One region of the Exiguobacterium sp. s78 genome, then DNA from elsewhere that is predicted to be linked to it. Evidence: a T-box and tRNA genes for the amino acid it is inferred to sense, from the RefSeq annotation. Region 1 holds a T-box; the other regions hold tRNA genes.
The links. The T-box of region 1 lies ahead of argS (arginine--tRNA ligase). A T-box ahead of a tRNA ligase gene usually reads a tRNA of that ligase, here a tRNA-Arg.

Region 1 (3,278 bases):
GCATCATCAAATCGCTTGGCATTATCGTTTGCTTCAAGGGAGTCACCACGCTCTTGCAACAGACGTTTGAACAAAAAGAGAATCAATGCGGAAACTGTAGCCGCGACGAGCGGACTTTCATCGTAGAACCAGATTCCAAGTAGAGCACTTAACATGCTAATCCCGTAGACGAGGGACTGAAGTTTTACGAGACGTTGCCAATCGTATTTCAAGTAGAGGAAGCGATTGACGAACAGACATTGGAAATAAGAGACAAGGAAGACGGTGATCAAAAAGCCGATGAAAGGGAGTAAGGCTTTCGTATACGTAAAGTTTGAGCCGATTGGTCCGCCGAGCGCATAATACGCAAAGGCTGGAAGCGAGATGTAGACTAAATCGAACAAGGCGTTGATCGGGTAGAGATAAACGAAACGTTTCCAACGAATCGCTTTTCGGTGAGACATGAATTGAAAGACGAGAATACCGACTTGGCTTAAAATCAAGGCGTACGTTAAACCGTAATTGAGGAATAAAAATAAGATGATGCCTTCTTGGAATGTATAGTAAATGCCACCACGACGGACATTATCGAACTGAAACAGGAGAACGAGTCCGAATAAATAAAGAGTGTTGATGATGGAGACAGAAGGATGGAAGGTTGGTGGATGAACGATGCCGATCACTAATAATGTCAAGGCGACGAGACCGAAGACGATCCAGCTCGTCCGGGCTACATGTTGGTAGTAGCGCATGAAACATCCCTCCCCCTGAGAAGTATCTTTTATTCCTATACCCGAATTGTGGAAATTTTGATGAGCCATTTACCAAAAAAATAAGGTTGAGAGAAAAGAAAGAATTGCGTATAATGTGAAAGATATCGAATACAGTCAATGATGAAGAGAGTAACGGTTGATATTCGTCAACTAGCGAATCAGGGAATGGTGGAAGCCTGAGGACGAACCGGTCGTGAAGCGCACTTCTGAGACGCTGCCCGATTCCAGAAGGAAAAGGCGTAGCCGGGGGAACCCCGTTATCCCCAAACAAGGTGGGTGTCGAAATGACACCAAGAAGAGTGGTACCGCGGTCATTCCGTCTCTTTGCGCGTGGCGCAAGGGGCGTTTTTTATTGCCAAAAAATCAGTGAAGCAGGAGGAAATAAAGATGAGTTATAAAGCGCAGTATGCAGAAGTATTACATCAAGTCATGGAAGGTGCCTTATCAGTTGAACAAATCGAACAACTGATTGAGCAACCGAAACATGAAGATCATGGAGATCTAGCATTCCCATGTTTCATGCTCGCTAAAGCATTCCGTAAAGCACCGAACATGATTGCTTCGGAGCTCGCAGAAAAAATTGACGCGCCGTTGTTCTCGAACGTTCAAGCTGTTGGTCCTTACATCAACGTCTTCTTGAACCGGGATGTCGTCTCGCAAGAAATCGTCAACCAAGTTTTGACGGAAAAAGAGGCGTTCGGATCAAGTGAAGCCAACGGGAAAACGATCGTCACTGATTTTTCATCACCAAACATCGCGAAACCCTTCTCGATGGGTCACTTGCGTTCGACAGTCATCGGGAACGCGCTCAACCAGATTTCGCGTAAAAAAGGGTACGACGTCGTCGGTGTCAACCACTTAGGGGACTGGGGAACTCAGTTCGGGAAATTGATGGTCGCTTACACGATGTGGGGTGAGGAAGAAGCGGTCCGTGCAGAACCAATCAAGGAATTGTTGAAATTATACGTCCGGTTCCACGAAGAAGCGGAAACAAATCCGGCACTTGAGGACGAAGGACGTCTCTGGTTCAAAAAACTCGAACAAGGTGATGAGCAGGCGACAACTCTTTGGACGTGGTTCCGTGAAGTCTCACTCGTTGAGTTCAACCGTGTCTATGAGATGCTTGGTGTTAAATTCGATAGTTTGAACGGAGAAGCCTTCTACAACGATAAGATGCAACACGTCATCGATTTGCTCGAAGAAAAAGATCTCCTCGTCGAATCAGAAGGGGCAATGGTCGTCGACCTCGAAGCAGAAGGTATGCCACCTGCCTTGATTAAAAAGAAAGATGGCGCAACGCTTTATGCGACACGTGACTTAGCAGCTGCCGTCTATCGTCTTGAAACGTACCGCTTTGAGCAAGCGTTCTACGTCGTCGGTGGGGAACAAGCGCTTCACTTCAAGCAATTGTTCGCAGTCTTGAAGAAACTTGGATTCGAAAACGTCGACGGAATGCACCATGTCCCATTCGGTTTGATCATGAAGGACGGAAAGAAAATGTCGACGCGTAAAGGTCGGATCGTCTTGCTTGAAGAAGTACTACAAGAAGCAATCGATGTTGCGAAGCAAAACATCGCGGAAAAAAATCCGAACTTAGCGAATGCCGAAGCCACGGCTCGCCAAGTTGGTGTTGGCGCGGTCATCTTCCATGACTTGAAGAACGAACGGATGAACAACATCGAGTTCGATCTTGAGCAGATGTTGAAATTCGAAGGCGAAACAGGACCGTATGTCCAGTACACGAATGCCCGTGCGCACTCATTGCTCCGTAAAGGTGGCTATGATGGAACACCATTCGCTGGTAGTGCAGATGATCATGCATGGGGTGTCGTCTCGATGCTAAACCAATTCTCGACGGTCATCGATCGCGCGTTCACACGTCGTGAGCCATCAATCATCAGCCGTTACGTCTTAGATCTTGCACAAAGCTTCAATAAATACTACGGACACGTCCGTGTTCTCGAAGATGACGCAGCAAAACAATCGCGTCTTGCACTCGTCAAGTCTGTCACGATCGTCTTGACAGAGGGTCTTCGTTTGCTTGGTGTCGGCGCTCCAGAAGAAATGTAAGACCAATCCACGAATAAGAAGAGGTAGATTATGAAGACTGAGACGAAAGAACGATTACAGCAAGCTGCTTCACAGATGAAGCAGGAGCCTTTGGCAGAAACGGTCGCCTTCATGGCTGAGTTTCACGGGAAAGTCGCTGCTTGGTTACCGGGAGAGTCTGTCGATTTCGTTCACGATTTCGTGACGGCGCCGGAAGCCGATTTGATTGCTCCGATTGAAGGAGACGCATTACGGACGAAAGACAATTTTGAATTCTTCATGCGTAAGAAACAGACACGGAAAAAACTGGGTGAACTGTTGACGCTTTGGAAGTCAGCACGTACGACAGAGACGTTGAGTCAAATCGATGCGATCGGATTGAAAAAATGGCTCGCTCGTAATGAATTCCGTTCGGAAGACAAACCATGGGATTATTTGAACCGTCTGCATGTTCTCCTGTTCCTTGATTTGATGACG
Region 2 (3,278 bases), on a different contig from region 1:
CGCGACCTCTAAGAGGTCTTGTTGCTTCAAGAAGTCGACTTCCCGCCGTAAGACGCGTTCCGTCAAGCCAAGGCTTGTCGCAAGCGTGCGCCGTCCGATCGGTTGCATCAGTCGAACATAATGAAGGATGTCGTAGCGTGTCTGCATTTCTTCGATCAGATCAGGCACGATTCGTTTTTGGATCTGGACTAACTGCCGAATCATGTATTTCCCTCTCCTCTCAAGTAGCTGGACGCTTTCTGTCCCGCATGTCATAACGTGTCCCACTTGGTACACCGTTATCATAACAGTCCGTTTCTCGCCTTGCAAGTCTCGTTTCTCAAGTTTTTTGAAGTAAGCGGTTTCTTATCATTTCCGTCTCGAATTTGCCATAACTCCAAATTTCGCCGTCATGCATGACGACCGGAATTTCATATAAGAACCGTAGACTGAGCGCTTCATCCTGATCGATGTTGACTTCCTCGAACGTCCATTCCGGAAACTCATCGAGTACGAAGTCGAGTAAGATGGCGGCCTCTTCACATAGCGTACATCCCGGACGTGAATAGAGTGTTAAGTGTCTGTGTCGTTTTAATCCCATTCTGATTGCGCCTTCCTTTGCTGCATCGTTTTTTTCGTTAAACCAAGCGCTGCCCGATATTTTGCAACCGTCCGTCGCGCGACTGTCAGACCGTCTGCTTGCAGGCGATCCGTCAATTGCTGATCACTTAACGGACGATCGCTGTGTTGAATGTATTCGGCGATCCGCCGTTTAATCAAAAAACTCGAATCTCCGGTTGTCGTCCGTGAGACGAACAAGTCTTCTAGGGCAACGAGACCATGGACCGTCTCGACATACTTCTCAGCAATCGCTCGACCAATCGTTGACGGATGATGTCCCGTCGCCTCAGCGACTTGTTTTTTCGTCAATGGCTCAAGATGCAGCTCTCCCTTGAACCAGCGTTCTTGTCGCTCAAGCAAGACCGAGAGGATGGCATGCATCGTGACACGGCGTCGTTCGTACGCGCGCAAAAAAGGCGTTGCCTCTTTTAATCCGAGCCACGTCTGATCCGTGTCGAGTGTCATCCAGTCGATTTGAAGTTTTCCATCTAACAGGTGAATCCGCGCTTCTGCCATGACCGATCGTTCTTCTTTAGGAAGATCCGGTGTCCGGCTCAGCCGCGTCAATCGTTTTCGCAACCGCGCTCGATCCTGTTCACTGAACTGAGCGAACACCTGACTCGCCGGTTCATGTCGTAGCCGATCCGTCAGTCCGATCAATTCCGCGTCGTCTAGCTCGATCGCCTGTAACCATTGGCACTCGCGTTCCGAGCGGGCAGCGATGCCGACTGGTTCACATTGTTGTAAGAGTGTCCGTGCTTCTGTAATCGTTGCGACATCGGTCGAGAAGGATGCAGCGAGCTGCTCGTCCGATGTCCGCAATAAACCGTCCGCTTCTAAATACACGATGAGTTGTTCCGCCATATATCCTATTTCCTGTCTGACTGATTCTAAACGTATTTGTGCAAGAAGCTCGTCTTCATAGGATGCCAAATGTCCTGCCATCTGCTCGACCTCTAGCGAAACCTGATTCGGGTAATGACGATGCAACCGTCGTTTCAACCGTCGCCATTCCTCCTCGAGCTCAGCTGCTGGTTGCTCAAGTACATGTAACTGATATTGTTGTGACGCCGATAATGTCATCTGTTGCGTCTGTTCCTGGCGTTGATCCATCGATTCCCCCTCCTCCACTTCTTATTATAGAAGAAACGTTTTAAAAAACATGCTCTGAACCTTTCTCGAACCGCTCAGGAAAAGAAAAGTCATCCTTCCCTATTGCTTTTCTGAAAAAATGTCGCTATACTATTAATTGTTCAGTACATCAGATGCACCCGTAGCTCAGGGGATAGAGCACTGGTTTCCGGTACCAGGTGTCGGGAGTTCGAATCTCTCCGGGTGTACCATTTATTCAACCACAAGGCAATGCCAGCAATGGCGTTGCCTTTTTTCTATATTGATATGTTTCATTTGCCCTTGTAATGGAAAAATACCTAAAAGTCGCATCGTATCTTTTGACCAATATTGACCAAAGGATTATGATAAGGATAAGTCGAATAGGAAGCTACATACCAACTATAAGGAGGCAAAGACTATGTTAATTCCAACAGTCATCGAACAAACAAACCGCGGGGAACGTGCTTACGATATCTACTCACGTTTGCTAAAAGACCGCATCATTCTTCTCGGGAGCGCGATTGACGACAACGTCGCCAACTCAGTCGTTGCCCAACTTCTGTTCTTAGCAGCAGAAGATCCAGATAAAGAAATCTCGCTTTACATCAACAGCCCAGGTGGTTCGATCACTGCCGGTATGGCGATTTACGATACAATGAACTTCATCAAGCCACAAGTCTCAACGATTTGTATCGGTATGGCAGCATCGATGGGTGCGTTCTTGCTCCAAGCAGGCGCAAAAGGAAAACGTTTCGCGTTACCAAACGCTGAAATCATGATCCACCAACCGCTCGGTGGTACACAAGGTCAAGCATCGGATATCAAAATCCATGCGGAGCGTATCATCAAAATGCGTGAGCACCTCAACAAAATCATGGCTGAAAACACAGGACAACCACTTGAAGTCATCGAACGCGATACAGAGCGTGACAACTTCATGTCAGCACAAGCTGCTGCTGATTACGGTCTCATCGACCGCGTCATGGAACGTGCATAAGTCATCCAGAGTGTCTCCTTCGGGAGACACTTTTTTTGTATCCATAGAAAAGCGAAGCCTCGTCGGTTATCGTTACATACAAAAAACCTCCCGTTCCTTATAGAACGAGAGGGCGATGATCAGTCGATCAAGTCTGTGATGTCTGAAACGATATCGTGGTTTTCACGAATCAGCGAGTAGATCGCGTTCGCATGTGGCGAAAGCTCTTCTTCTGCTTGTAATTGTTTCAGGAATAAAGATGTTGCGAACGCAACGAGTGTGCTTTTCGGTACACCGATTGATTTCGCTTTTTTTGTTAACACTTCATCAAACTTCGCATCGACTGTCAGCGAAATACGTTTCTTTTCGTTAGCCATTTCAAAAACTCCTTAATTCGAACATTTAGTTGCATCGACTATATATTATAGTAGACTATGGTTCATCCCGCAAGCGACCCTCTTATAAGGCCCCTGTCATCGACTCTCCATTTCGTACTTTTTCAGCGATTTGATCAATCTTCCGCAACCGGTGATTGATCCCTGATTTTGAGATGGAGCCGCTTTCGACCATCTCGCCGAGCTCTTGTAAC
Region 3 (3,278 bases), on a different contig from region 1:
AAGTCTTAACGACTTTCTTGAACGCTTGGTCTACCGCTTTATCAAATGCTTCAGCAGGCGCTTCATACGTGAGGACGCCGAGGCTACCTGATTGTTTTTCCCATTTTGCAGTCATGCTGAGTCCCTCCAAAATTGTCAATTAGCGTACATGTGTGTACAACAAGTCACATTATAGCACAATCGTTCTGACGATTACCACTGTTGAACGAATCGTTTCCAGATGTCTCAATCGAAGTAAATCTGCTCGAATGCGATGACTTCTGGATAAAGGATATGTGCCGCTCGGTATAACCGCTTCGCCAGCGGACTGAGGATACGTTCCGGTTCTTCACGTTCAAATGTCAGACCTGCGAGTTCTTCGCAGGCTGCGAGCCATTTCTCCATATCTGATCCGATTCGTTCTCGTTCTTCAAGATGAATCAGTTGATCCGATCGCAAGACGAGCAACGCTCGGAACGGATCCATTCGCTCTAACGTATGCATCGATGCCAGTAACGCTTGTTGCTCCTGTTGATGTACCATCAGGATTTCTTCTAACTCTTCACGTGACGAGATCGTCCAGTCTACAGCTAAGTGTGGTACATGAATGCTTATCGGATATGACACGTGATCCAGCACGCTTCCTAATAACAGATCAATGACGAGTAGACTTTGATGTTCGGTCTCTTGCGCCTGAAGATATTTCTGGGTGATGTATGCAATGAGCTCAGAGGTCCGTTCGAATTCAATACCGGTCAAATGGCGCATTTGTTCGACCCAACTGCCATGTCGCAACACATGCATCAGTTCCGTTGCTGATGTTACCTCACGCTGCGCAACAGGGTTGTTTTGAACTGCCGACTTTTGTTCGCGAACACGCATCTGTTGTTTGATTTCATCCAATCGAAGCGCGAGCCCATACGGCAGATACGGTGACGCCGAGCGCAAAGCGAGTTTCATCGGATAACGTTCTCCGAGTTCATAAAGAAAGAGTGCGAGCACTTGCTCGACACCCTCGACTTCAAGAAATCGTTCTGCCACTGTTTCAAATCGTTCCCGGTCATGCATTAAGAGTGGTTGAATGACATAGAGCCGGTGTAATACATCTTCTCCTGTCAATTGGTCAGTCTCTAATTCCATAATCAATTGTTCTTGTTTAGAAGCGGGCAAACGAAGAATCCGCGCTCGCTCTACTTCTAGTTCATGTTCCATCCAGCGCGATGTCCCCATATTCCGGCACTCCTTCATGTTCACTTCTTATTTCGTAAATGGATCGAGTAAAGACGTCCAGTTCGTGATCGCTTCTTGAAGTTGTCCTGCCTGCTCGATTCCTAATCGATTCAACGTATCTAATGAGACGTCAGCTTCAAGTAATCGAGCGATGTCTTCCGATTGATTCACGTACTGCTCGAGTTTTGCACTTAAATTCTGCAATTCTTGCGGCGGATTTTCAAGTCCCGCTAATCGTTGATCGATTTGATCCAGTTCTTGATTGAACTGATCAATCGTTCCGTTTTCCTTCAACTTTTCGATTTGTTGATCAAGTGCTTGTTCAGGGTTCGCGGATTCACGCGCTGTCGTAGCCGCCTCATTCAAGGAAGCCGACAAATCTGACGTGACTTGGGCCGTATCTTTCGCAATGCCTTGAAGTTCTCCAGCGTAATCGACACTATTTTTTACATCGTTGACTTGTTGTTTTGCATCGTCGACTGTATTTGAAATCTCACTACATCCAGCAAGAAACGTACTTAGCACGAGGACTGCTCCAACTTTCTTCCACATTGCATTCATCCCTTTCGAGTTCATGATACCTTAATTATAATCGAAAATCGGAATAAAAAAAAGAGACCACCCTCGTAAGGGCAGTCTCTATTTTAATTATAGCGTCCCAAGAGGGATTCGAACCCCCGACCGACGGCTTAGAAGGCCGTTGCTCTATCCTGCTGAGCTATTGGGACGTGTCAACACGAATAAACTATACTAGAACAATTCTTTCGTGTCAATCACATTACAAACATTGCATTTATTTTATTACAAAAATGTTCCGTCCAGATGCAGGGCATTCACTCGATCGCCATTCACATCGAGAAAATCGACAGAATAACGGTTTTGATCCACTTCAAGAATCGCATACGTCTTGTCTGGTCGATGACGTGGCATCCGGATTGAACCTGGATTGATGAATAACACGCCGTCCCGATATTCAGCCTTCGCAACATGGGAATGACCATAACAGACGATGTCCGCCTGCTTTTCCTTCGCATGATGCTGCAAGACATCTAGACTGTATTTGACGTCCTGACGATGTCCGTGGACACAAAGGATGGTACGACCATCTATTTCCGACATGACTTCTTCCGGAAAATCGTGTCCGTAATCGCAATTCCCTCGCACAACACGATATGGATATAATGATTCGATGTCGCGCGTCAATTGGGAGTCCCCACAATGAAATGCCAAATCCACGTCTTGGTGACGTTCGAATATCGTAAGCAGTTCTTGTTCTAGTCCATGGCTATCACTAACGATCAACGCTCTCATCTTCATCACACTCCTAAGAAAGTAGTTAAGTCCTGTTCGAGCTTGCGCAATGCATTGCCACGATGACTAATCATCGCTTTTTCTTCTTTCGTCAACTCAGCAGCCGTCTGTCCGCTTGCCGTGACGAACAATGGATCATAACCGAACCCGTTCGAACCCGCCGCTTCAAAACCGATTCGCCCTTCCATCGTTCCACGAACCGTCAATGTCTCACCCGTTGGTTTCGCTAGCGCGAGGACACAAACGAAGCGCGCCGTCCGCTCTTCCTCCGGAACACCTTCTAACTTTTCAAGTAGTAGAGCGTTATTCGCCGCATCCGACTTTTCAAGACCCGCGAATCGTGCCGAGTAGACACCTGGAGCGCCATCTAAAGCATCGACTTCAAGACCTGAATCATCAGCAAGTACCGCGTGGCCAAAGTAGGCGGCTGCCTCTGTTGCTTTTAAGAGTGCATTCTCCTCGAATGTCTCACCTGTTTCGTCCGTTTCCGGAGCATCGGCGTGATCGAGTAACGATTCGACCGTATAACCGAGACGACCCAGCATGCTTTCAAGTTCCTTCACTTTACCTGCATTGTGTGTTGCGACGATGACCTTCATCTATGTTCCCCCACTTCTTCTCCTACATACCACCAAGAGACACCGAGTGCATCTCGACCAGCATCAATCAGTTCCTTAATTCCTTTTTCCCCAAGTTCGAGCATATCGAGCATCTCTTGACGGGAAAATGTCGACTCTTCTCCTGTTGCTTGCATCTCG

Region 2: it encodes a tRNA-Arg, which carries the amino acid that the T-box ahead of argS (arginine--tRNA ligase) is inferred to sense. The anticodon was not compared.
Region 3: it encodes a tRNA-Arg, which carries the amino acid that the T-box ahead of argS (arginine--tRNA ligase) is inferred to sense. The anticodon was not compared.

The regions. Positions count from the first base shown of each region.
Region 1 covers NZ_JACSNB010000003.1:205,019-208,296, forward strand. The annotation lists gene KNQ18_RS14110 (GGDEF domain-containing protein) at 1-731, opposite strand, end outside; T-box leader at 861-1,079, shown strand; gene argS (arginine--tRNA ligase) at 1,140-2,822, shown strand; gene KNQ18_RS14120 (hypothetical protein) at 2,853-3,278, shown strand, end outside.
Region 2 covers NZ_JACSNB010000001.1:402,959-406,236, reverse strand. The annotation lists gene KNQ18_RS01980 (sugar-binding transcriptional regulator) at 1-204, opposite strand, end outside; gene KNQ18_RS01975 (glutaredoxin family protein) at 320-580, opposite strand; gene KNQ18_RS01970 (RNA polymerase factor sigma-54) at 571-1,713, opposite strand; tRNA gene KNQ18_RS01965 (tRNA-Arg) at 1,868-1,943, shown strand; partial or broken gene clpP (ATP-dependent Clp endopeptidase proteolytic subunit ClpP) at 2,126-2,710, shown strand; gene KNQ18_RS01955 (hypothetical protein) at 2,830-3,066, opposite strand; gene whiA (DNA-binding protein WhiA) at 3,149-3,278, opposite strand, start outside.
Region 3 covers NZ_JACSNB010000001.1:648,386-651,663, reverse strand. The annotation lists gene tig (trigger factor) at 1-115, opposite strand, end outside; gene KNQ18_RS03210 (hypothetical protein) at 226-1,209, opposite strand; gene KNQ18_RS03205 (hypothetical protein) at 1,237-1,761, opposite strand; tRNA gene KNQ18_RS03200 (tRNA-Arg) at 1,864-1,937, opposite strand; gene KNQ18_RS03195 (metallophosphoesterase family protein) at 2,011-2,520, opposite strand; gene KNQ18_RS03190 (XTP/dITP diphosphatase) at 2,526-3,119, opposite strand; gene rph (ribonuclease PH) at 3,116-3,278, opposite strand, start outside.